3 regions of the Streptosporangium sp. NPDC020145 genome follow, and region 3 is predicted to be linked to each of the others. Evidence: riboswitches for the same ligand, from Rfam matches in the RefSeq annotation. Region 3 holds a riboswitch; each other region holds the start of a gene.
What was found. A riboswitch is a leader RNA that binds a small molecule or an ion and turns the genes downstream of it on or off. The one in region 3 is predicted to bind S-adenosylmethionine.

Region 1: another riboswitch for S-adenosylmethionine. It lies ahead of thrC (threonine synthase); the one in region 3 lies ahead of ABZ463_RS29325 (aminotransferase class V-fold PLP-dependent enzyme).
Region 2: another riboswitch for S-adenosylmethionine. It lies ahead of ABZ463_RS09425 (glutathione S-transferase C-terminal domain-containing protein); the one in region 3 lies ahead of ABZ463_RS29325 (aminotransferase class V-fold PLP-dependent enzyme).

What each region holds. Positions count from the first base shown of each region.
Region 1 covers NZ_JBEXZT010000014.1:20,830-28,595, reverse strand. The annotation lists gene groL (chaperonin GroEL) at 1-193, opposite strand, end outside; gene ABZ463_RS24230 (cold-shock protein) at 517-717, opposite strand; gene ABZ463_RS24225 (MoaD/ThiS family protein) at 1,108-1,383, opposite strand; gene thrC (threonine synthase) at 1,405-2,667, opposite strand; SAM riboswitch class I at 2,682-2,824, opposite strand; gene ABZ463_RS24215 (RNA polymerase sigma factor) at 2,938-3,498, opposite strand; gene ABZ463_RS24210 (trehalose-6-phosphate synthase) at 3,604-5,028, shown strand; gene ABZ463_RS24205 (MFS transporter) at 5,092-6,243, shown strand; gene ABZ463_RS24200 (hypothetical protein) at 6,230-6,808, opposite strand; gene otsB (trehalose-phosphatase) at 6,844-7,623, opposite strand; gene ABZ463_RS24190 (DUF3263 domain-containing protein) at 7,703-7,766, opposite strand, start outside.
Region 2 covers NZ_JBEXZT010000004.1:268,692-276,457, forward strand. The annotation lists gene ABZ463_RS09395 (hypothetical protein) at 1-1,234, shown strand, start outside; gene ABZ463_RS09400 (hypothetical protein) at 1,231-1,692, shown strand; gene ABZ463_RS09405 (YtxH domain-containing protein) at 1,783-2,094, opposite strand; tRNA gene ABZ463_RS09410 (tRNA-Asn) at 2,260-2,335, shown strand; gene ABZ463_RS09415 (nitric oxide synthase oxygenase) at 2,732-3,841, shown strand; gene ABZ463_RS09420 (DUF402 domain-containing protein) at 3,850-4,362, opposite strand; SAM riboswitch class IV at 4,415-4,527, shown strand; gene ABZ463_RS09425 (glutathione S-transferase C-terminal domain-containing protein) at 4,564-5,505, shown strand; gene ABZ463_RS09430 (FAD/NAD(P)-binding protein) at 5,534-7,294, shown strand; gene ABZ463_RS09435 (ABC transporter substrate-binding protein) at 7,326-7,766, shown strand, end outside.
Region 3 covers NZ_JBEXZT010000020.1:83,677-91,442, reverse strand. The annotation lists gene ABZ463_RS29345 (NAD-dependent epimerase/dehydratase family protein) at 1-214, shown strand, start outside; gene ABZ463_RS29340 (acyltransferase) at 492-1,571, shown strand; gene ABZ463_RS29335 (cytochrome P450) at 1,576-2,772, opposite strand; gene ABZ463_RS29330 (TerC family protein) at 2,782-3,516, opposite strand; SAM riboswitch class IV at 3,711-3,826, shown strand; gene ABZ463_RS29325 (aminotransferase class V-fold PLP-dependent enzyme) at 3,920-5,176, shown strand; gene ABZ463_RS29320 (NADH-quinone oxidoreductase subunit D) at 5,195-6,379, shown strand; gene ABZ463_RS29315 (acyltransferase) at 6,402-7,520, shown strand; gene ABZ463_RS29310 (DUF3592 domain-containing protein) at 7,525-7,766, opposite strand, start outside.

The sequences.
Region 1 (7,766 bases), on a different contig from region 3:
GGTCCTCAAGCTCGATCTCCTTGGCGATGGAGACACCGTCGTTGGTGATCGTGGGGGCGCCCCACTTCTTCTCCAGCACGACGTTGCGGCCCTTGGGGCCGAGGGTCACCTTGACAGCGTCCGCGAGCTGGTTCATGCCACGCTCGAGACCGCGCCTGGCGTCCTCGTCAAACGAGATCATCTTGGCTGCCATACGGCTAGACCTCCCAAACACAGGGTGGCTTGCACCAGACCGAGGCGACGCCCGCGACGGCATACGGGCCCGCGACTCCGTTCGGCGGGCCCCATCGTCTCGATCCAGGTTTGGCACTCTCCAATGAGGAGTGCTAACCACTGTTTAGCACTCTCCCCCGACGAGTGCAAGCCAAGGACCTTTGACCTGAGTGTCAGCTTAGGCGAAGGCCCGGCCCGCCGATGGGAGCGACGAGCCGGGCCGACATGCCGAGGGCGATCCGCGCGAACTGCGCTGCCGCGGGATGCGCCAGCGGGTTCCCGACGAGCTGACGGAGGACGAGATCAGACCGTCCGGACCGATTCCGCCTGAGGTCCCTTCTGTCCCTGCGTGATCTCGAACTCGACCCTCTGGCCCTGTTCGAGCGCACGGTAGCCATCCATCATGATCGCGGAGTAATGGACGAAAACATCCTTACCACCGTCTACCGCGATGAAGCCGTAGCCCTTGTCCGCGTTGAACCATTTGACGGTGCCTTGCGCCACTTCCGACTCCTCTTACTGGGCTTGAGGACGTCGCCCATTCCTCTCGCGAGGTCCTCAATCTCCGAGGCGGAGACATCGCCTACGTCGATCGCCCTCGACCATACCTGTGAGAGCCCGTGGGGCAACAGAGTCAACCAGCAAACTACCGCTTTACGGACGCATTCAACACGCCAACATAGTTTTGCTATCACTACTAGTTAGTTAAATATTACATTATGTCTTCGCGCAAAAATGTGAGCTTGCATCACAAAAGACGACACCCGCACGCGGCCAGGCCGGTGCGGGTGTCGTGAGGGTGTTCTAGGGGCGCCGTTCCATGACAGTGGACGACATCGGGCCCCAGGAGGCCGCCCAGGGCCCGCCCAGGGCCCCGCGCGGCCTCCGCCGGGATCAGCCTCCGGCGACCGCCGGAATGATGGAGACCTGAACGCCGGACGGCGTCACCGTGTCGAGGTTGTCGGCGAAACGGACATCCTCATCACCGACATAGACGTTCACAAAACGGCGAATCTTGCCCGATTCATCGAGAATACGGGCACCGATCCCGGGGAAGTCGGCGTCGAGCTTCTGCAGAACCTCACGCAGGGTCCCGCCCTCGCCGTTCACCTCGGCCGCGCCGCCGGTGTACGTACGGAGAATCGTCGGAATCCGTACAGAAACACTCATAATTCAGTACCTTTCAGAGCTCTAGGCGACGACAGCGCGGAACGCGTCGAGTGAGGGCCGGATGACAGCGGTGGGACGTGCCTGGTCAGCGACCGCGTCAAGGGTCTTCAGGCCGTCACCTGTGTTGAGGACCACGGTCTCCGCGTCAGGGTCGAGCCGACCCGACTCGACCAGCTTGCGCAGCACCCCGACGGTGACACCGCCCGCCGTCTCGGCGAAGATGCCCTCCGTCCTGGCGAGCAGGCGGATGGCGTCCACGATCTCGGGGTCGGTGACGTCCTCGACCCCGCCGCCGGTGCGCCTGGCGATGTCGAGCACGTAGGGCCCGTCAGCCGGGTTGCCGATGGCCAGCGACTTGGCGATCGTGTCGGGCTTGACGGGGCGGATCACGTCGTGGCCCGCCTTGTAGGCCGCGGAGACCGGGGAGCACCCCTCGGCCTGGGCGCCGAAGATCTTGTACGGCGTGTCCTCGACGAGACCGAGGGCGATCAGCTCCTTGAACGCCTTGTCGATCTTCGTGAGCTGGGAGCCGGAGGCGACCGGGATGACGATCTGGTCGGGGATCCGCCAGCCGAGCTGCTCGGCGATCTCGTAGGCCAGGGTCTTGGAGCCCTCGGCGTAGTAGGGCCTGAGGTTGACGTTGACGAAGCCCCACTTGTCGCCGAGCTCGTCACCGATGAGCTCGGAACAGAAGCGGTTGACGTCGTCGTAGGTGCCGTCGATGCCGATCAGCTTGCCGCCGTACACGGAGGCCATGACGATCTTGCCCTGTTCGAGGTCGGCGGGGATGAACACGCAGGCGTCGAGCCCGGTCCTGGCGGCGGCGGAGGTCACCGCGCCCGCCAGGTTGCCGGTCGAGGAGCAGGACAGGGTGTGGAAGCCGAAGTTCCTGGCCGCCTCGACGGCGATGGCGACCACGCGGTCCTTGAAGGAGTGCGTGGGGTTGCCCGAGTCGTCCTTCACGTGCAGCGAGCGCAGGCCCAGCTCACGCGCCAGGTTGTCGGCCTTGACGAGCCTGGTCCAGCCGGGCTCGGTGTTGGGCTTGGAGGCGACGTCCGCCGGGACGGGCAGGAGGGAGCGGTAGCGCCAGATGTTGGCCGGCCCCTGCGAGATCTGTTCCCGGGTGACGTTCCCGAAGTCGTAGGCGATCTCAAGGGGCCCGAAACACTCGATACAGGCGAAGCTGGGACCGAGGTCGTAGCGGGCACCACACTCACGACAGGAGAGAGCGACGGCGGGACCGAAGTCAAGAGCGGTGGTGGTTGCGGTGTTCGCGAGCGCCATGAAGCGAGGCCTTTCCCTCATCTTCGTCTGCGACCACCCTGGTCACAGACCGGAATTGGCACCTGTCCCGGTCGACCCCTCGCCAGATCGCGAGTCTTGAACCGGGAGGGTTGCCGGGGCTTCGCAGGGCCGGTCCCTCCACCCCTCTGGATGAGCAATGTTCAGTTGTGGACCTGACATGCAGGTCTCAAGCACTCTACCTCGCCTTGTGCCCCTCCTGACCAGTTGTCTCACCAAACGAGATGAAGTGTGTCATTAACCGGACAAACCTCAGAAGCCGTAGGCGTCGCCGAGCGCTCCCTGGACGTACTTGCGGGCCTGGTGGATGCGCGACTTGGCGGTGCCGAGGGGGATGCCGAGCTGCTCGGCGACCTCGTTGTAGTCGAGCTGGCAGATGTCGCGCAGCACCAGCGCCTGGGCCAGGTCGGGCTTGTCCGCCTCAAGGGCCTCCATCGCGTCGAGCAGGTCGAGGCGGGAGCCCGCGATCACACTCACCCTGGCGACGTCGGGCTTGTTGTGCAGCGGCAACTCCTCCGAGCTCTGCTCGGCGGAACGCCGTTTGAGCGAGCGGTAGGTGGTGCGCGCGCAGTTGGCGGTCACGATGTGCAGCCACGTGCTGAACCGCGCCCGCCCCTCGAACCTGGCGATGTTGCGGGCCACGGCGAGCAGGGTGTCCTGACAGGCCTCCTCGGCGTCCTGCCGGTAGGGGAGGATCCGCCCGCAGTGCCGTAGCACCTCGGGCTCGATCCGCTTCAGCAGTTCGCCCAGTGCCCGGTGGTCGCCTCCGGCGGCCGCACGGGCAAGTTCCTCGGTCGTCTCGTCCAGCGCCATCACGGGTTCCCATCAACGGTCACGGTCGCTCGACATCCTATGGTCGCCGGTTATCGTTTGGTTAACCTTCGGGACAAGCCACGTCCTCCCGGGCGAGGAGGTCAGATGAGTGGGATTTTGGTGGCCTCGAACCGCGGCCCGGTCTCCTTCACCATGTCGGAGGGCGGCGCGCTGAGCATGCGCAGGGGCGGCGGCGGCCTGGTCTCCGGCCTGTCCGAGGTGTCCAAGGAGCTCGACGTCCTGTGGGTCTGCGCCGCCCTGTCCGACGGCGACCGCGGTGCCGTACGGCTCGCTCCCGGGGGGCGGCTCGACCAGGCGGGATACGAGACCGGGGCGCTGCGGATGCTCGACATCCCCCCGGCGACCTTCCAGCGGGCCTACAACGCGGTCGCCAACTCGACCCTGTGGTTCGTCCACCACCTGCTCTACGACACCCCGAACAGGCCGCACTTCGACGCCAGGTTCGGCAGGGAGTGGGAGTCCTACCAGGCCTACAACGAGGCGTTCGCGATGGCGCTGGCCGAGGAGGCCTCGCACGGCGCCAAGGTCATGGTGCAGGACTACCACCTGGCCCTGGTCCCGGCGATGCTCAGGAGCGAACGGCCCGACCTGCGCGTCTCCCACTTCTCCCACACGCCCTGGGCCCCTCCCGAGTACTTCGGCCTGCTGCCCGACGAGGTCGCCGCCGAGTTGCTTGAGGGCATCCTGGGCGCCGACCAGGCGGGTTTCCTGACCGACCGCTGGGCCGGGGCCTTCATGGACTGCTGCGAGAGCGTCCTGGACGCGCGGGTCGAGCGCGCGGGCCGTACGGTGACCCACGCGGGCCGGACCACCCGGATCGGCGTGCACGGCCTGGGTGTGGACGGCCGGGCGCTGTGGGAACGCGCCCGCGAGCCCGACGTCGAGTCCCACATGGCCGCCCTGCGCGAGCTGGTCGGCGACCGCAGGCTGATCGTGCGCATCGACAGGACCGAGCTGTCGAAGAACATCGTCAGGGGCCTGATCGCCTACCGGGAGTTCCTCGCGGCGCACCCCGAGTGGCACGGCAGGGTCGTGCACCTGGCCTTCGCCTACCCCTCCCGCCACGACCTGCCCGAATACCGTGAGTACACCGCGGCGGTGCAGCGTTGCGCCTCGGAGATCGAGGACGAGTACGCCACCGAGGACTGGGATCCGCTGATCCTCAACGTCCAGGACGACTATCCCCGGTCGCTGGCCGCCTACCGGCTGGCCGACGTGATGCTGGTCAACCCGATCCGCGACGGGATGAACCTGGTGGCCAAGGAGGGGCCGGTGCTGTCCCCGAACAGCGCTCTGGTCCTGTCGCGCGAGGCGGGGGCCGCGGCCGAGCTAGGCGCGGACGCGCTGCTGGTGAACCCCTACGACGTCTCGGCCACGGCGCGGGCCATCCACGAGGGCCTCGTCATGCCCGAGCACGAGCGCGCCGTCCGGGGGGACAGGCTGGCCCGTCTGGCGACCGCCCTTCCCCCGCAGCGCTGGTTCGCTGACCAGCTCGCCGCACTCGGCTGAGATTTTGCCCTGATATGAGATAGTTCAGGGGACTTCGCGCTTCATTGACGTTCGGGGGAACCCGTGACCGCCAGGCTCACCCGTGACCGTCCGACCTGGCTCGTCTACCTGCAGCTCGGTGTCTTCGCCACCTACCTGTACGGCCTCAGCGCCGCCCTGCCCATGCTCCGCGCCGAACTGGGCCTCTCGCAGACGGTCGCCGGGCTGCACGGCACCATGATGGCCGTCGGCGGCGTCCTGACCGGCCTCGCGCTGCCCCGGCTGACCCGCCGCCTCGGCACGCGCGTCACCGTCTGGACGGGCCTGACCGGGATGAACGTGGGGGTGCTGCTGGTCGTCCTCGGCCACACACCGCAGGTCACGCTCCTCGCGTACTGCCTGGCGGGCGGGATGGGCTCGATCAGTCTCTACACGAGCATGTCCGTCCTCGGCCGGCACCACGGTCCCGCGGGGCCGTCGGCGATCAGTGAGGCCAACGCGGTCGGCGGGACCATCGGCCTGTTCGCCCCGTTCGTCGTCAGTCTCGCGGCGCAGAGCGCGCTCGGCTGGCGGACGGCGCTGCTGCTCACCCCGCTGCTGACCGTGCTGCTCGCGCTCGCCATGGGCCGCGTGTGGGTTCCCACGCCCGCCCGGGAGGAGCAGGCGGCGCCCTCCGGGAGCGCGGGTTCCCCGGGGCTCGGCATGCGCTTCCACCTGGCGGGGGCGGTGCTGTTCTGCTGCGTCGGGCTTGAGTTCTCGTTCAACCTCTGGGCGGCCAAGCTGGTCAGCGACAACACGGGCCTGTCCGCGGCGGTCGCGGCGAGCGCGCTGACCGCCTTCACCGCCGGGCTGGCGCTCGGGCGCTTCGGCGGGGCCAGGCTGGCGTTGCGGATCCCGCCCTCCTCACTGCTCATCGGCGCACTGGGGCTCACCTTCGTCGGCTGGCTGCTGTTCTGGACGAGTACGGCCCCGCCGGCGGCCTACGCGGGGCTGCTCGTCTCAGGAGTGGGGGTCTCGCTGCACTTCCCGCTCGCGCTCTCACGGGTGCTGACGGCCACGGCCGGACGTCCCGAGCGGGCGACGGGCGTCGCCTCCCTCTATTCGAGTTCGGCGACAGGTGTCGGGCCCTTCCTGCTGGGAGCGCTCGCCGACGTGTCCGGCACCCAGCAGGCCTTCCTCATGGTGCCCGTGATGATCGTGCTGGCCGTCGGCGGCATTCTGGTCAGCTCCAGGTAGCCGCCGCGAGCACCGACGCCAGGCGCGGGTTGTCCCACACGTCCACGACGAGGATCTTCGAGGTGGGCAGGAACCACTCACGCTGGTGGAAGGTCCCGGTCCGCTTGCTGCCGTTGTAGCTGTAGCACTCGCCGCGCCAGCCCTTGAAGGCGGCCTTGTGCCCGCGTCCCACCTGCCGCAGCCCCGAGGCGTACGCGTTGCCGAACGTCTGGCCGCTCTTGGCGTCGAACGGGCAGCGCTGCACATCGGTGGCGGGGTAGTACGGCTGGTCCCCCCGGTAGGCGGAGAACAGCTCACGCCCGTACTTGATCTGCTTGGGGCCGAAGACCCAGAACGCCTCACAGTTCGGGGTGAAATACGCCGAGTGCGGCTTCGCGCACCTTCCCGTGACCACCTTGACGCCGTCGGCGCCGCCGTATACCCGCCAGCCCGAGGGAAGCTTGAGGGTCATGCCGCGGAAGGTGAGGGTTCCCGAGGCCTGCGCGGTCGAGGCCGAGGCCGCCTGGGGAACGGTGAACAGGGTGGCGCCGGCGAGCACGGCGGCGGCGAAGGCGAGTTTTCTCATGCCGGGGACGTTAACCGTCCCCACTTGTCGGTCACTTAACGTTCAATGGCATCGGCGATCGACGCCAGCAGGTCCATCACCCCCTCCGGGCCGTCCACGACGATGTCGGCCTGGGCGGCGACCTCCGCGCTCGCCTCGGCCGAACCGCTGAACACCGTCACGCCGGGCAGCCCCGAGGCCCGTACGGCGGCGAAGGCCGCCAAATCCCCCAGGTCGTCACCGGCGAACAGCACCGAGCGCGCCCCGCGTTCGGCGAGGAAGGCACCGAGCGCCGCCCCCTTGTCCGTCCCCGGAGGCCGCAGCTCCAGCACGAACTTGCCCGGCTCGACCGCCAGCCCCACCTCGGCCGCGAGCTTGGCGACCGGGTCGCGCAGCGCCTCAAGCGTGGCCTGCGGTTCGGCGGTCCCCCGGGTGTGCACGGCGACCGAGCGCTCCTTGTCCTCGAACCTGGCGCCCGCGACGCCCTCGATCAGCCGGGGCAGCTCGGCCCTGGCCCTGTCCAGGCCGGGGTGGACGGGCGGGGCGGTGAGCGTGCCCGCCTCCCAGCGTTCGAGACCGTAGTGGCCGAGCACGACCACCCCGGGCACCTCGGCCAGCGAGCCGTACTCGACGGCCGTCGCGGCGGGACGGCCCGTCACGACCGCCACGGCGCGGACCCGTCCGCCCAGCCTGGCCAGCAGCTCCGGGCCGCGCGGGTGGATCCTGGCCGCGTCGGGGTCGGGCACGATCGGGGAGAGCGTGCCGTCGAAGTCGAGGCCGATCACCGCTCCGGCGGGGTCGGCCAGGATCGCGCGCAGTCCTTCGGGGGTCTCCATGGGGTGTTCTCCCGCTCGTCGTCAGGCCAGGATCGTACGGCGCGGCGTCAGGCGCGCATGACCGGCTCTACCCCGGACGTCAGGGACGTAGTCCCCGTCTCCTGGCCGCACGCTCGCGTCTGCGCGTCTCGCGGAGCCTGCGC
Region 2 (7,766 bases), on a different contig from region 3:
CGAGGCGTGGTCCGTACTCGACGCCAATCGCGCGGGCGCCGTGACCGTGCCCGCGCCCGGCCTCTATCCGCACCAGTGGAACTGGGACTCGACCTTCGTCGCGATCGGCGTCTCCCGCTGCGACACCCGCAGAGCGGGCACGGAACTGCTCAGCCTCCTGGCCGGGCAGTGGCACACCGGGATGGTGCCCCACATCGTCTTCAACCGGGGTCTCGCCGACGCCTACTTCCCCGGCCCCTCCGTCTGGCGGTCCGGGGAGCATCCCGCCGCCCCCAACGGGGTGCCGACCTCCGGGCTGACCCAGCCGCCCCTGCACGCCCTGGCCACCTGGTGGATGTGGCGGCACGCGAGGAACCGCGAGGAGGCGCGCGGCCTGGTCCGCAGGCTGTACCCCATGCTTGTGGCCCAGCACGACTACCTCGCCACGGCCAGGGACCTGGGAGGGGGAGGACTGGCCGCGATCGTCCACCCCTGGGAGTCGGGGATGGACGACAGCCCGGTGTGGGACGCCCCGCTGGACGCCGTGACCCAGGCCTCCGGCGCCCACGGGGAGGAACCGTTCCCCGACCGCTACGTCTGGCTGGCCCAGCGCTACCGCGACTCCGGCTACGACCCGGCCTACCTGCGCGCGGAGCATCCCTTCGCGGTCGAGGACCCGCTGTTCAACGGGATCTGGCTGGCCTCCTGCCAGGCGCTCGCCGAGCTGGCCCCGCTGGCCGGGGCCGATCCCGCGCCGCACCGGGAGGCGGCCGAGCGGATCCGCGCCGGGCTGCTCGAACGGCTCTGGGGCGGTGAGGCCTTCCACGCCCTCGACCTGCGCTCGGGACGGCTCAGCCCGATGTGCACCGTGGGCGCCTTCGGGCCGATGCTCGACCCCGGCCTGCCCGCCGACCGGGTGGCCAAGCTGGTCGGGGTGCTCGAATCGGCCCGGTTCATGGGGGCCGCCGGATATCCCGTGCCCAGCTGTGAGATCCGCGCCACCCAGTTCGACCGGTCGCGCTACTGGCGAGGGCCGTCCTGGGTGAACACCAACTGGCTGCTGCGGCGGGCGGCGGCCGTGCACGGGCTGGACGGCCTGGCGCGGCTGCTCGGCGTCTGCACCCTGCGCCTGGTACGGCAGGCGGGCTTCAGGGAGTGCTTCGACCCCTTCGACGGCAGCGGCAGGGGCAGCAGGGACTTCTCCTGGTCCGCCGCGCTCACCCTCGATCTGCTCGCCGATAACGTGGAGGGATGAAGCTCTTCAATCGGACGCCCGCGGGGGTCCGCGCGGCCGTGGCGCCGACCGACCGGGTGCTCACCTACGCCGAGGGGCCCGAAGGCTACGTGGTCGCGACCGACAAGGCGCTCTATCTGGGTGAGACCAGGCTGCCGTGGTTCCGGATCGACCGGGGGGTGTGGGACGAGGAGGGGCTGACGGTCGTCACCACGGAGGGGCGGACGCTCCGGGCGCCGCTGCCCGAGCCGGGGCGGGTGCCGGAGGCCGTGCGGGAGCGGGTCATGGCCTCGATCGTGGTCAGTCAGTACGCCCCGCTGGACGCCAGAGGGGGAGTGCGGCTGGTGGCGAGGAGGACCGACGACGACCAGATGATCTGGGAGTTCGTCTTCGACGCCGGGATGGACCCGCAGGACCCCGGTCTGCGCGCTCTCGCCGAGCAGGCCCTGGAGGAGACGCGCCGCAGTTTCGGCGTCTGAGGGCGTCCCACGACCGGCTTTTCTCGGTACGGAACGCGAAAGGAGCCCGCGCGGGTCCGGTGGGCGCCGTGACCCGCGCGGGCGGCGGGGTCAGTGGGGGGTGACGGCCTTCTCCTCCCGTGGCCATCCGGTGCCCGTTTCGTCGTGCTCTTCCGGCCCCCTGCCGTCGCGCGGCTGCAGGAACGGCAGTTTGTCCCTGGCCACATCACTCACCTTCGTCCTGGCCACGTCGGTGGCCCTGGAAACCTGGGCGCCGACCAGCCCCGCGGCCTCCTGGACGGCGGGGTTGTCCGAGACCCGGCGCGCCATCCGCTTGAGCTGCTCATAGCGCTCCCGGCCTGCGCGGCTCCCAAGGATGTAGCCGACCGCGAGGCCTACACCGAACATCAGTCGGTAACGCATCTCCACCTCCACAAGCGTCCTGGGCGGGACCCTACCCGCGGATCGTGAGTTGTCTCGGCCCTACCCCGGAGCATCGATGCGACACACACTCCCGGAGTGCGCTAATCTATTCCTGCGCCGCAAGGAGCGGGGGAAAACCCCAGGTCCGAACAGCGCGAAGCACGATCCCGTGTAGCTCAATCGGCAGAGCAGCCGGCTGTTAACCGGCAGGTTATAGGTTCGAGTCCTATCGCGGGAGCCATCAAGAAGGCCCCGGGAGCACAGCTCCCGGGGCCTTCGCCGTTTCGTGTCCTATTTCGCGGACAAATCCCGGTGAATCACGGAAAATAGGGGGCGCATCGCCTCGTGTCCTTCCGCTCGCACTCGGTGACCGGGCCGTGGGCGCCGTACCGCAGTGGGATCACCGCCGGGCCGGAGACATCACGCGGGACATCACGCCGAGGGAACCGTGCCGCCCGGAACGGCATGCCGTACCCGTTAGACGTATACAGGTGGTTTTTCTGTGCCGACTTGGCCGAAACCCCGGCGCCAGACGCCGGCGAGGGAACAGGGAGCACGCGCGCAGGGCTATGCGGGGGCCCACCGGGACGACGGGAGGGCGCCGTGGCAGCCGCCTTCCCAACCGGTGGCCCCGCCGGTGGACGTGACGGCCGCCGAGGAGTTCCTGACGCTGTTCCACGAGGAGAACCCGGACGCGGGCCCTGTGAAGCCCAGGCTGCGCGAGGTGCGCGCCGAGATCGCCGCGACGGGGACCTACACCCACACGCCGAAGGAACTCGTCTTCGGCGCCCGGGTGGCCTGGCGCAACAGCGACAGGTGTATCGGGCGGTTGTACTGGAAGTCGCTGCGGGTACGCGACCGGCGCCGGGTGAACACGGTCGAGGGGGTCGCCGTCGAGTGCGTCGACCATCTCCGTGAGGCCGTCTCCGACGGCCGGATCCGGCCGATGATCACGATCTTCGCCCAGGACCGGCCGGGGGCGCCGGGGCCGAGGATCTGGAACGAGCAGCTCATCCGTTACGCGGGGTACGCGATGGACGACGGTTCGGTCGTCGGTGATCCGCGCAACGCCGGGTTCACCACGATGGCCCGTAAACTCGGCTGGCCGGGCGGCCGGGGCACGCCCTTCGACGTGCTTCCCCTGGCGGTCTCGATGGGCGACGGGCCGCCTGTGCTGTCCACGATCCCCGGGGACGCGGTGCTCGAGGTGCCGCTGTCCCACCCGGCCTATCCGTGGTTCGAGCGGCTGGGGCTGCGCTGGCACGCCGTACCGGCGATCTCGAACATGTGCCTGGAGATCGGCGGGGTCTGCTACCGGGCCGCGCCGTTCAACGGCTGGTACATGGGGACCGAGATCGGGGCGCGCAACCTCGCGGACCCCGACCGCTACAACCTGGTGCCCCTGGTCGCCGCGCGGCTCGGCCTGGACACCCGTAACGAGCGTTCGCTGTGGCGCGACCACGCGCTGGTCGAGCTGAACGTGGCGGTCCTGTACTCCTTCGACAGGGCGGGGGTCACCATGACCGACCACCACGCCGAGTCCAGGCGCTTCCTGACGCACGTGGCGCGGGAGGAGAGCGCGGGCAGGACCTGCCCGGCCGACTGGAGCTGGATCGTCCCGCCCATCTCGGGGGCCGCGACCCCGGTCTTCCACCGGTACTACGACCAGGAGCGGCTCTCGCCGAACTTCGTCACCCACCCCGACTCCAGGGAGCGGTCGGCGGGCCGGTGGAGCCCGGGGCGGTGACGTCCTTCTCAGCGGTTCCCGGAGACCAGGGAGAGCCAGTGCGGAGGTGAGGCGAAGGGGGCCGTCCTGGCGGTGACGGCCTCCATCAGCGCGGCGGCCGAGGCGCGGGCGCCCTCCACGATCTCCCTGGGGTAGGCGTAGCGGACCTGGTGCTCCTCGAACTCGTCCTCGTCGTCCAGGAGCACCCGGCCGTCCTTGCGCATGCGGATCACGTCGAGGTCGAGGTCGACCATGGTCACCTCGTCGCCGTCCCAGCGCGGCACGGTCGAGACGTCACAGTAGATCTCGGCCTTGTACGGCGCCGCGTTGAAGGTGGCCGTCCACCAGGCGTCACGGGGGAAGAGGATCACGAACGGCTCGTCCCAGACGACGGGCGGCTCCTGCCCCCGCCTGCCGCTGCTGCCGGGCGGGCAGCCGACCCACACGCCGTGTTCGTCCTCGCCGAGGAGCAGGGCCGGGTGGTTCCAGTGCAGCGAGCCGTCGTACTTGCGGTAGACCACGCGGACGATCTCATGAGACATCCCCCGACTTTAAGGGTTGACAGAGATCTATGTATTTCCTACCGTCTAACTAGGTTAAGAGTGTCAGTGCAAAGCCCCGGCTCGCTGACCGGCAACCCTCGCACCGCGGCGGGGTGCCCCCGGGGAGGACCGGGTGGCACGGTCGGCGTGCCGCAAGCGCGGACCCGCACGGGTCACCGAGGCATGCCCTGGGAGTGTCACATGTCCGAGATCACACTCAACTACGCCAGCCCAGTGGACCTGGACACCCACGGCCGCTACCGGCCCGGTGGCAGGCCCGGCCCCCGCTACCCCTTCCAGGGACGGATCACCGACGACGGCACCGGGGAGTTCCCCGCCGAGGCCGGGCGCTACCACCTCTACGTCGCGGCGGTCTGCCCCTACGCGCAGCGTACGGCGATCGTGCGTTCCCTCAAAGGGCTGCAGGACGTCGTCTCGCTGTCCTACGTGGACGACGAGCGGGACGGCAGGGGGTGGGCGTTCCGCGAGCGGCGCGGCGCCGACCCGGTCAACGGCTTCGCGACCCTCAGGCAGGCCTACGAGGCGACCGAACCCGGATTCGACGGACACGTCTCCGTGCCGGTGCTGTGGGACCGGCACGGGGGGCGCATCGTCAGCAACAACTTCCCGGACATCACCATCGACCTGGGCACACGCTTCGGCGGCGACCCCGAGGCCGACCTCTACCCCGAGGAACTGCGGCCCGAGATCGACGCGCTCAACGCGCGCGTCTACGAGTACGCCAACACCGCCGCGGGCCGGGTCTCCGCCGCCACGACCGAACCGGAGTACCACCGGGCGAGGAAGGCCGTGATCGGCTTCCTCGACGAACTCGACGCCAGGCTCGCCGGCCGCAGGTTCCTGTTCGGCTCCGCGATCACCGAGTCCGACGTACGGCTCTGGCCCACCCTGGTCAGGTTCGACGTGAGCGACAACCCGTCGGCCAGGATCAGCGAGCGCCCGCTGACCGCCTTCCCCAACCTGTGGGACTACGCCAGGGACCTCTACCAGCACCCCGCCTTCCGCGAGAACACCGACCTCACCGTGCTCGCCTCCCCCACGGGGGAGACCGACCCGTGGCGGGTACCGGTCGAGCCCGCCACCCCCGACTGGGACCTGCCCCATCGAAGAGCAGCGCTGTGACGGACCGTACGAGAGGGGAGTGGTCGGCGTGAGCGCCTCCATCGCGATCGTCGGCGCCGGGCCGACCGGCACCTGCCTGGTCGAGCGGATCTGCGCCAACGCCGCCGAACTGCTCAGCTGGCCGTCGCTCGACGTCCACGTGATCGACCCCTACCCGCCGGGCGGCGGCAGGGTCTGGCGCGAGCGGCAACCCGACCTGCTCTGGATGAACTCCGCCGCCGCCGACGTGACGCTCTTCACCGACGAGTCCGTCCGGTGCGTCGGCCCGATCCGCCCCGGCCCCTCGCTGGCCGAGTGGCTCGGCTGCGACCCCGGACGCTTCGTCCCCCGGCCCGTGCAGAACGCCTACCTCACCCACGCCTTCCGGCGAGCCGTGGACACCGCCCCCCGCGGTGTCCGGGTGCACGTGCACCGGACCCGGGCACTCGACCTGACCGACGTCCCGGGAGGCCAGGCCGTACGGCTTGAGGACGGGACGACCCTTGAGGTGGGCGCCGTGATCCTCGCGCAGGGACACGGCGACGTCACCCCGGCGGCGGAGGAACGCGGGCTGACGGCCCTGGCAAGGGAGAGCGGCCTGCGCTACCTGCCGACCGGCTACACCGCGGACCTCGACCTCGGCCTGGACCGGCTGCCCGCCGGTGAACCGGTGATCGTGCGCGGCCTGGGACTGGCCTTCGTCGACCTGATGGTGCTGCTCACCTCGGGAAGGGGCGGCCGGTTCGTCAGGGAACACGACGGGGAACTCGTCTACCTGCCCAGCGGGCGGGAACCGCTGCTGCACGTGGGGTCACGGCGCGGTGTGCCGTACCACGCCAAGACCGCCTACCGCTTCCAGGGGCTCCGGCCGCCCGCGCCGCGCTTCCTGACGGCGGGGGCGCTGGGGGAGGGGCCGTGGAACTTCCGGCGGGACGTGTGGCCCCTGGCCGCCAAGGAACTCGCCTTCGCCTACTACCACGAACTCCTCAACAGCCATCCGAAACGGGTCAGGACCGGTTGGCCGGAGTTCGCCGAACGGTTCGCCGCAGAGGAATGGCGCAGCCCCGGGATGCGGCTGCTGATCCGCAAGGCCGTACCCCGGCACGCCGACCGGCTCGACCTGGACCGGCTCGACCGGCCGCTGGAGCGGATCCGCTTCGGCGACCAGGCGGGACTGCGGCGGTGGATGGACGGCTACATGGCCGCCGACCTGCAACGACGCTCCGACTCCGCGTACAGTGCCGACCACGCCCTGATCCTCGGATTACTGTCCGTCAACGGTGTCCTCGCCGAACGGGGAATCTCCGACCGGTGGTTCGAGGGCTTCTTCAGCTACGTCGCCAGCGGTCCGCCCGGCCCCCGGCTTGAGGAGCTCAAGGCCCTGGCCAGGGCGGGCGTGGTCACCTTCCTCGGCGCCGACGTCAGGGTCGAGCACCGCGGCGGGCGATGGGTCGCGCAGAGCCCCACCCTGCCCGGCGCCGTCACCGCCAGGTCCCTCGTCGAGGCCAGGCTGCCCGCACCCAGCGTGAGCCGCTCGACCGACCCGCTGATCTCCGCGCTGCGCGACCGCGGCGAGATCGACGAGTCGTCGGGCCTGCTGAGGGTACGGCCCGCCGACCGCCGCCTGCTCGACCGCCTCGACACCCCGCACCCCCGCAGGTTCGCCTTCGGCCCCTGGGTCGTCGGCGGACGGGTCACCGGCGGCTTCGCCAGACCCGGCCTCGACGCCCCGCTCTTCCGCCACGCCGACGCCCTGGCCCGGATCGTGCTGTCCGAGGCCGTCACCACCGAGATCAGACATGTCGCCTGAGGCGGCGCACGACTCCCCGAGGAGAAGGTAAGTGAAAGCGCAACGGGGCGTCCTGGCTCTGGCCGGGGTGCTGACGCTCGCCGCGTGCGGAACCGAGACCGGGGCCGCGAACCCGGCCTCAGGCGGCGGCACCGAGGGGGACTCGCTGGTGTGGGCGATCGAGACGCAGCCCATCACGTTCAACCCCCAGCAGTGGGGCCAGAACAAGGCCAGGCTGCTGGTGCACAACCAGTTCGACGCGCTCGTCGCCAGGGGCAGGGACGGTGAGTTCCTGCCGTGGCTGGCCACCTCGTGGGAGGTCTCCAAGGACGGCCTCACCTACACCTTCAAGCTCAGAAGGGACGTGACCTTCCACGACGGGGAGAAGTTCGACGCGGCCTCGGTCAAGGCCAACCTCGACCAGCTCGTCACGCCCGGGTACAACCCCGCCGTCGCCGGCATCCAGCTGCGTGAGTACTCCTCGGCCGAAGTG
Region 3 (7,766 bases):
CTGGCTGCCCGAGGGCGGCGAGGACGACGGCCTGCACGACGGGGACGTCTCGGCCGCCCACGAGGCGGGGCTCGTCTGCCGTCCGCTGCGGGAGACGGTCGCCGACACCTGGGAGTGGCTCAAGGTGGAGGGCGACCCGGCGCTCAGGGCCGACCGCCCCTCGGTCGGCCTCGACCCGGCCAAGGAGGCCAAGGTCCTCGACGGCCTGACCTGACACGCGGTTTCCCGGCGGCCGGGGCCGTACGGCGGGCGGCTCCCGGCCCTGGCGGTGTTTCCTCGGCGGCCGGAGGCCGGTCGTCGCAGGCCCGAAACAAATGATCGGGCCTGAAACACAACTCCATGAGCTTCGGAAACAAGCGGTCACCCCTGTTCCCGGAAAACGGGGATCGTGGAGGTCGCGGCTGTTCGCTATTGTCTGGATCGTTCTACTTGGTGTGATCCCGCCATGCCGGTCCACGGCGTCGGCCGACAGCGACCGTGACGAGGTTCGCGTGAAAGAGACCATGGCTCCTCCCGCGGCCAGGGAAAAAGCCCCCCGCCTCCCCTCCCTGACGGGTTTGAGGTGGTTCGCGGCATTTGCTGTTTTCGGTTTTCATCTGTTCACCGGCGGCATAACGGATGACCCCGGAACACAGCGCTTTCTCGGGGCGGTCTTCTCCGCGGGCTCCTCCGGGGTGCCGTTCTTCTTCGTGCTGTCCGGCATGGTGCTGACCTGGTCGTCCAGGCCGGGAGACCGGGCGTGGGCGTTCTGGCGGCGACGGGCCGCCAGGATCGTCCCGAGTCACATGGTCACCTGGATCGCCGTCCTGGCCCTGTTGACCGTGGCGGGACGCGTCGTGGCGCCGGGACCGGCCATGAGCGGATTTTTCCTCCTTCAGGCCTGGGTACCGGACGAAACCTATTACTTCGGCGGCAACACCCCTTCCTGGTCACTCTCCTGCGAAATGGCGTTTTATGCGGTTTTCCCGCTTCTGCTGCCGCTTCTTCGACGTATTCCAGGAAACCGGCTCCTGCTGACCTCGGCGGGGTTGTGGGCCGGAACATGGGTGGTCCCGTTTGTCAGCTTCTCGATGCCGGAAAGCATCGGTTACTGGTTCGTCTGGATCTTCCCGGTGACCAGGGCACTGGAGTTCGCACTCGGCATGACCGTGGCGCTGATGGTCAAGGAAGGCCGCTGGCGGGGACCCGGCCTGCCCGTGGCCGTCGTCCTGGTCCTGGTCGCCTACGCGACCGTCCCGCTGGTCTGGCAGCGCGCGGGCTGGGTGGCGTGGATGGCGGGACCGTTCGCCGTGCTGATCGCCGCCGCCGCGACGGCCGACGTGCGCGAGAAGCGTTCGCCGCTGCGCCTGCCCGTCCTGGTCTGGCTCGGGGAGATCTCCTTTGCCTTCTACCTGGTGCACCAGCCGACGATCAGCCTGGTCAACCGGGTGCTCGGGCGCACCCCGGCGCACGCGCTCCTGGTGACGCTGACGGCGCTGCCGCTGGCCGTACTGCTGGCCTGGGCGCTGCACCGCCTCGTCGAGCGGCCCGCCGAGCGCCTGCTGTCAGGCGGGCGCCCGGGGGCCGCGTGAGACCTCAGACCCGTGCCTCCAGAGCCGTCAGGCCCCGGATGACGTAGCCGGGGTTCCAGGTGGGCTCGGTGGCGAGTTCCATCCGGGGAGCCAGGCGCAGCAGGGCGCCGAACGACTCGGCCAGCTCGATCCTGGCCAGCGGGGCGCCCAGACAGAAGTGGATGCCCGCGCCGAAGGAGATGTGCGGGTTCTCCGTACGGCCGAGGTCGAGGCGGTCGGGGTCGGCGAACACCTCGGGGTCCCGGTTGGCCGATCCGAACAGCAGCGCCACCTCCGCGCCACGTGGGATGTCCACCCCGCCGACCGAGATGTCCTCAAGGACCCAGCGCTCGAACATCTGCAGCGGGGTGTCCCAGCGCATCAGCTCCTCGATCGCCGTGGGCAGCAGGCCGTGGTCGGCGCGCAGCCGTTCCAGCTCGGCCGGGTTGCGGAACAGCGACCACCAGCCGATTCCGGTGACGTTGACGGTCGCCTCGTGACCCGCGTTGAGCAGCAGCACGCAGGTGCCGACCAGCTCCTCCTCGGTCAGGGTGTCACCGCCGTCGGCGACCAGGGCCAGGGCGCTGATCAGGTCGTCGCCGGGGTTCGCCCGGCGGGCGCGGGCCAGCTCCGACAGGTAGCCGGAGAACTCCTCCGCCGCCCGTACGGCGGTGCGCTGCGTCTCGGGCGACGGGTTGAGCTCGTACATCCCGCAGATGTCGGCCGACCAGGGCCGCAGCAGGTGCCGGTCCGCCTCGGGGACGCCGAGCATCTCAGCGATCACGGTCACCGGGAGCGGTTCGGCGACCTCCGCGATGAGGTCGCCGCCGCCACGTGCCACGAAGTCCTCGACCAGCCCCGTGGCGATCGAGGCGACCTTGGGCCGCAGCGCCTCGACCATCCGCGGGGTGAACGCCCGGGAGACCAGGCGGCGCAGGCGGGTGTGGACGGGCGGCTCGACGTCGAGCATCCCGGCCCTGACCACCCGCCAGAACGGGTCGAGGAAGGGCGGCTCCTCCGGTCTGCCGAACTCGGCGTGCGTGGCCACGTGCAGGTAGGACCGGCCGAGTCTCCGGTCGCGCAGCAACGCGTTGACGTCGGCGTGCCGGGCGACCAGCCACTGGCCGGTCGGCTCGAAGAAGGTGACCGGCCGCTGTCTCAGCTCGGCGTAGGCGTCATAGGGGTAGGCGACGAATTCCGGACTCCATGGGTCAAAACGCACAAACCCATGCTAGGGCTCCGGAGTCTTCTCGACGGCCCGGGAACGACGGCGGGCCCGGATGTTGAGCAGCTCGACCACCAGCGAGAACGCCATCGCGAAGTAGATGTAGCCCTTGGAGATGTGCTGTCCGAAACCCTCCGCGAGCAGCACGACGCCGATCAGCACCAGGAACGACAGCGCCAGCATCTTGATCGTCGGGTGCTTGTCCACGAAACGGCTGATCGGCCCCGAGGCGAAGAGCATCACCACGACCGCGACGATGACCGCGATGACCATGATGGCCAGCTCGTCGACCATGCCGACCGCGGTGATCACCGAGTCGAGGGAGAAGACGATGTCCAGCACCATGATCTGCAGGATCACCATGCCGAAGGAGGCCGCCGCCTTCCGGCCGCCGGAGTGGTCCTCGCCGTTCTCGGTGTGGCCGTGGATCTCGTGAACGCTCTTGACCAGCAGGAACAGCCCGCCGAGGATCAGGATCAGGTCGCGTCCTGATATCTCGTGCCCGAAGATCTCAAAGAGCGGGGCGGTGAGCCGTACCACCCAGGACAGGGCGAGCAGCAACGCCAGGCGGCTGACCAGGGCGGCGAGCAGGCCCAGTCTGCGGGCGTTGTCACGCTGTTCCGGCGGGAGTTTCCCCGCCAGGATCGAGATGAAGATGATGTTGTCGATGCCCAGCACGATCTCCAGAGCGATCAGCGTGAGCAGACCTATCCAGCTCGCCGGGTCGGCCACCCAGTCCATCGGGTCCTCCAGTTTCGGTGGGGAGAGCGCCGCCCGCGCGCGGCGCGTGACCTGACGGGCGTTCACGGTCACAGCTCCAGACGATCGGACAGAACCGGAAGTTCCTCAGGATCACCGCCGAAACTCCAGCCCTCCGGACCCCTTCCCGCAGACTTGCCAAGCACCGCCTCTGTGTGGGTATAGTCCGGTTCGTAGGTCATGAGTGCCAGCGACAAGCCCCGGCTAGCTGGCCGGCAACCCTCGCGTCCGCGGCGGGGTGCCCCGGGTGAGGACCTGGTCCGGCACGAGGTGTGCCGGGCAAGCGCGGGCTCCAGCACCAAGGCCATGGCTTGGGGTCCGATGACCTCCAAGGAGCTTTGGCGTGTCCACACTGACGATCTTCACCTCCGCCGCCGCCGAGACCGTGACCGTCCCGGCGACCCGTGTCCCCGACGACCGGCCGATCCCCGCGGTCCTCGGCGCCGACCTTGAGGTGCCCGTCAAGGGCGGCAGGCTGGTGCCGTACGCCAACCTCGACTACGCCGCCAGCGCCCCCTGTCTTGAGCCGGTGAGCGCCGCCGTCGCCGCCGCGCTCCCGGCCTACTCCAGCGTCCACCGCGGCGCCGGATACGCCTCCCAGCTGACCACCGCCCGCTACGAGCAGGCCAGGCACACCGTGCGGGCCTTCGTCGGGGCCCGCCCCGACGACGCGGTGATCTTCACGAGGAACACCACCGACGCCACCAACCTGCTGGCCCGCAGCCTGCCCGCCGGGACCACCGTGGTGGTCTTCGAGACCGAGCACCACGCCTCGCTCCTGCCCTGGGCCGACGTCGTACGGCTGCCCGCCCCGGCCTTCCCCGGTGAGGCCGTCCGCGCCGCCGACGACGCGCTGGCCGCGATCGACGGCCCCAAGCTGCTGGTCGTCACCGCCGCCTCCAACGTGACCGGCGAGCTGTGGCCGATCGCCGCGCTGGCCCACATCGCCCACCGCCACGGCGCCCGCGTCCTGGTCGACGCCGCCCAGCTCGTCCCGCACCGCCGCCTCAACCTGACCGCGCTCGACCTGGACTACGTGGTCTTCTCCGGTCACAAGCTCTACGCCCCGTTCGGCACCGGCGCGCTGATCGGCCGCTCCGACTGGCTCTCGGTCGCCGAGCCGTACCTCCGGGGCGGCGGGGCCGTCAGGGCCGTCGAGGACGAGACGACCGACTGGCACGACGACCCCGAGGCCCGTCACGAGGCGGGCACGCCGAACGTGCTGGGCGCCATCGCGCTGGCCGCCGCCTGCGACGCGCTGAGCGCGACCGGCTGGGACGTGCTGGTGCGCGAGGAGGAGCGTCTGCTGGCCCGCCTGCGCACCGGTCTGGCCGGGATCGAGGGTGTGCACGAGCTGTCCCTGTGGGGCCCCGACCACGCCCGCGTCGGCATCGTCTCCTTCGTCGTGGACGGCTTCACCGCCCGTGAGGTGGCCGAGACGCTGTCCGGCGAGTACGGCATCGGCGTGCGGGACGGCAAGTTCTGCGCCCACCCCTTCGTCAGGCACCTGCTCGGCGCCAAGGACGGCGGCTGCGACGACGTCACCGCCTCCGCGGTGCGCGCCTCCATCGGCGTCGGCAGCACCACCGAGCACGTCGACCGTCTCGTCGAGGCCCTGCGGGATCTCGTCACGCGCCGCTGACGTGACAGCATGGGGCCTATGACTGAGCCCCGGGAAGTGAACGTGGGGATCGGGGCCGGAGCCGACGCCGTCGCGGGAGCGGCGGCGGCCGGCAAGGAGCTGGCCACCGAGGACATGGTCCTGAACATCGGCCCGCAGCACCCCTCGACCCACGGCGTGCTACGCCTGCGCCTGACGCTGGACGGCGAACGGATCAGCGCCGCCGAGCCGATCGTCGGCTACATGCACCGGGGCGCGGAGAAGCTGTTCGAGGTCAGGGACTACCGGCAGATCATCGTGCTGGCCAACCGGCACGACTGGCTGTCGGCGTTCGCCAACGAGCTGGGCGTCGTGCTCGCGGTCGAGCGGATGCTCGGCATGGAGGTCCCCGTCAGGGCCGTGTGGGCGCGCACCCTGATGGCCGAGCTGAACCGGGTGCTCAGCCACCTGATGTTCCTCGGCTCCTACCCCCTCGAACTGGGCGCGATCACCCCCGTCTTCTACGCCTTCCGCGAGCGCGAGACCCTCCAGGCCGTGATGGAGGAGATCTCCGGCGGCCGGATGCACTACATGTTCAACCGGGTCGGCGGCCTCAAGGAGGACCTGCCGTACGGCTGGCTCGACCGGGTGACCCTGGCCGTCGCCGACGTACGGCGCCGCCTGCCCGACATCGAGGCCCTGATCAGCGGGAACGAGATCTTCCTGGCCCGCACGGTCGGCGTCGGGGTGCTCGACCGCGAGACGATCATGCAGTACGGCGTCAGCGGCCCCATCGCCCGTGCCTCCGGCGTCGGCCTCGACCTGCGCAGGGACGACCCCTACCTCGCCTACGGCGAACTGCCGGTCAAGGTCGTGACCCGTTCCGCGGGAGACTGCAACGCCCGCTTCGAGGTGCTGCTCGAACAGGTCCGCGTCTCCCTCGACCTGGCCGACGTCTGTGTGGAGCGGCTGCGGTCCCTGCCGAGGGGGCCGATCAACCAGCGTCTGCCCAAGGTGCTGAAGGTCCCCGAGGGCCATGTCTACGCCTGGACGGAGAATCCACTCGGCATCAACGGCTACTATCTGGTCTCTCGTGGCGAGAAGACCCCCTGGCGGCTGAAGCTCCGGTCCGCCTCCTACAACAACGTCCAGGTGCTGAGAGAGATGTTGCCTGGACATCTGGTTTCCGACATGGTGGCCATCCTGGGGTCGATGTTCTTCGTGGTCGGTGACATCGACAAGTGACCCGGAGCGCGGAAGGGGGGACATGAGCGAGCGCGTGGACGCCGCTTCCCGCATCGGAGGCCCGAAGCGGGACAAGTACATCGACTGGCTCCGCGCGGTCAGCCTGATCGTCGTCGTGGTCTGGCACTGGGCGTTCACGATCCTGCAGTGGGGGCCGGCCGGCCCCTCCCCGACCAGCCCGCTCGGTTTCACCTCGGGGTTGTGGATCCTCACCTGGCTCTTCCAGGTGCTGCCGCTCTTCTTCTACGTGGGCGGATACGTCCACCTGATGTCGTGGAACCGCGCCTGTGAACGCGGGGTCGGCATCGGCGCCTTCGTGTGGCGGCGCATCCGGGCCCTGGCGATCCCGGCGCTGGCGCTGTCCTTCGCGTGGCTCGCCTTCGGCGGGGTCATCTGGTTGATCTTCGACGTGCCGTGGATCGGCCGGGCCGTGCTCCTGGTGCTGAGCCCGCTGTGGTTCATCGGCGTCTACCTGATGCTGGTCGCCCTGCTGCCCGTGATGCTGTGGCTGCACCGGCGCTTCGACGTACTGGTGCTCATCTGGCTCGGCGGCGCGGCGCTGGTGGTCGACGTGCTGCGGCTGCGGTACGGCCTTGAGGCCATCGGCTGGCTCAACATGGTGATCGTGTGGGGTCTGGCCCACCAGGCGGGCTTCTTCTACGACCGGATGGTCGCGATGCCCCGCAGACTGGACGTCGCGACCCTGTGGACCGGGCTGTTCGCCCTGGTCGGCCTGGTCTACTCGGGCATCTACCCGGGGTCGATGGTCGGGGTTCCCGGCGACAAGCTGTCGAACATGGCTCCGCCGACCTTCGTCATCGTGGCCCTGCTGATCTTCCAGATCGGCCTGGTCGAGGTGCTGCGGCCCGCGATGGAACGGCTGCTCGAACGGCCTCGCTGGGGGTGGGTCAACACCACGATCAACCGGTTCGCGCTGCAGCTGTTCCTGTTCCACACCACCGGCATGGCGATCCTGAACGGGGTGTTCTGGGGGCTGACCGGCTCACCGCCCGGCAGTCAGATCCCGCCGACGCTGATCTGGTGGCTGGAGCGGCCCCTGGCGATCGCCGGGCCGCTGCTGTGCACGATCCCGTTCCTGTTGATCTTCGGCCGCAGGAACTCGGCGACCGCCACCCGGTGACGGGTCAGCTTTTCGCGAGCCCGGGCCGACGTCGCTTCTTCCACAGCCGGCGAAGGCCCGCGAAAACCGCGTAGAGGGTCATGACGAAAAACGCGCCGAGCAGCAGCAGGTCGAAAACGAGCCTGAACTCCCTGTTGACCACACTCGGATCGTCTGCGTCATAGACGATCGAGACCTTCTCACCCTCGGCGTAACTCCCCCGGATCTCGGCGAAACGCCGGACGTCCTTCACAAAGAAGTTGACCT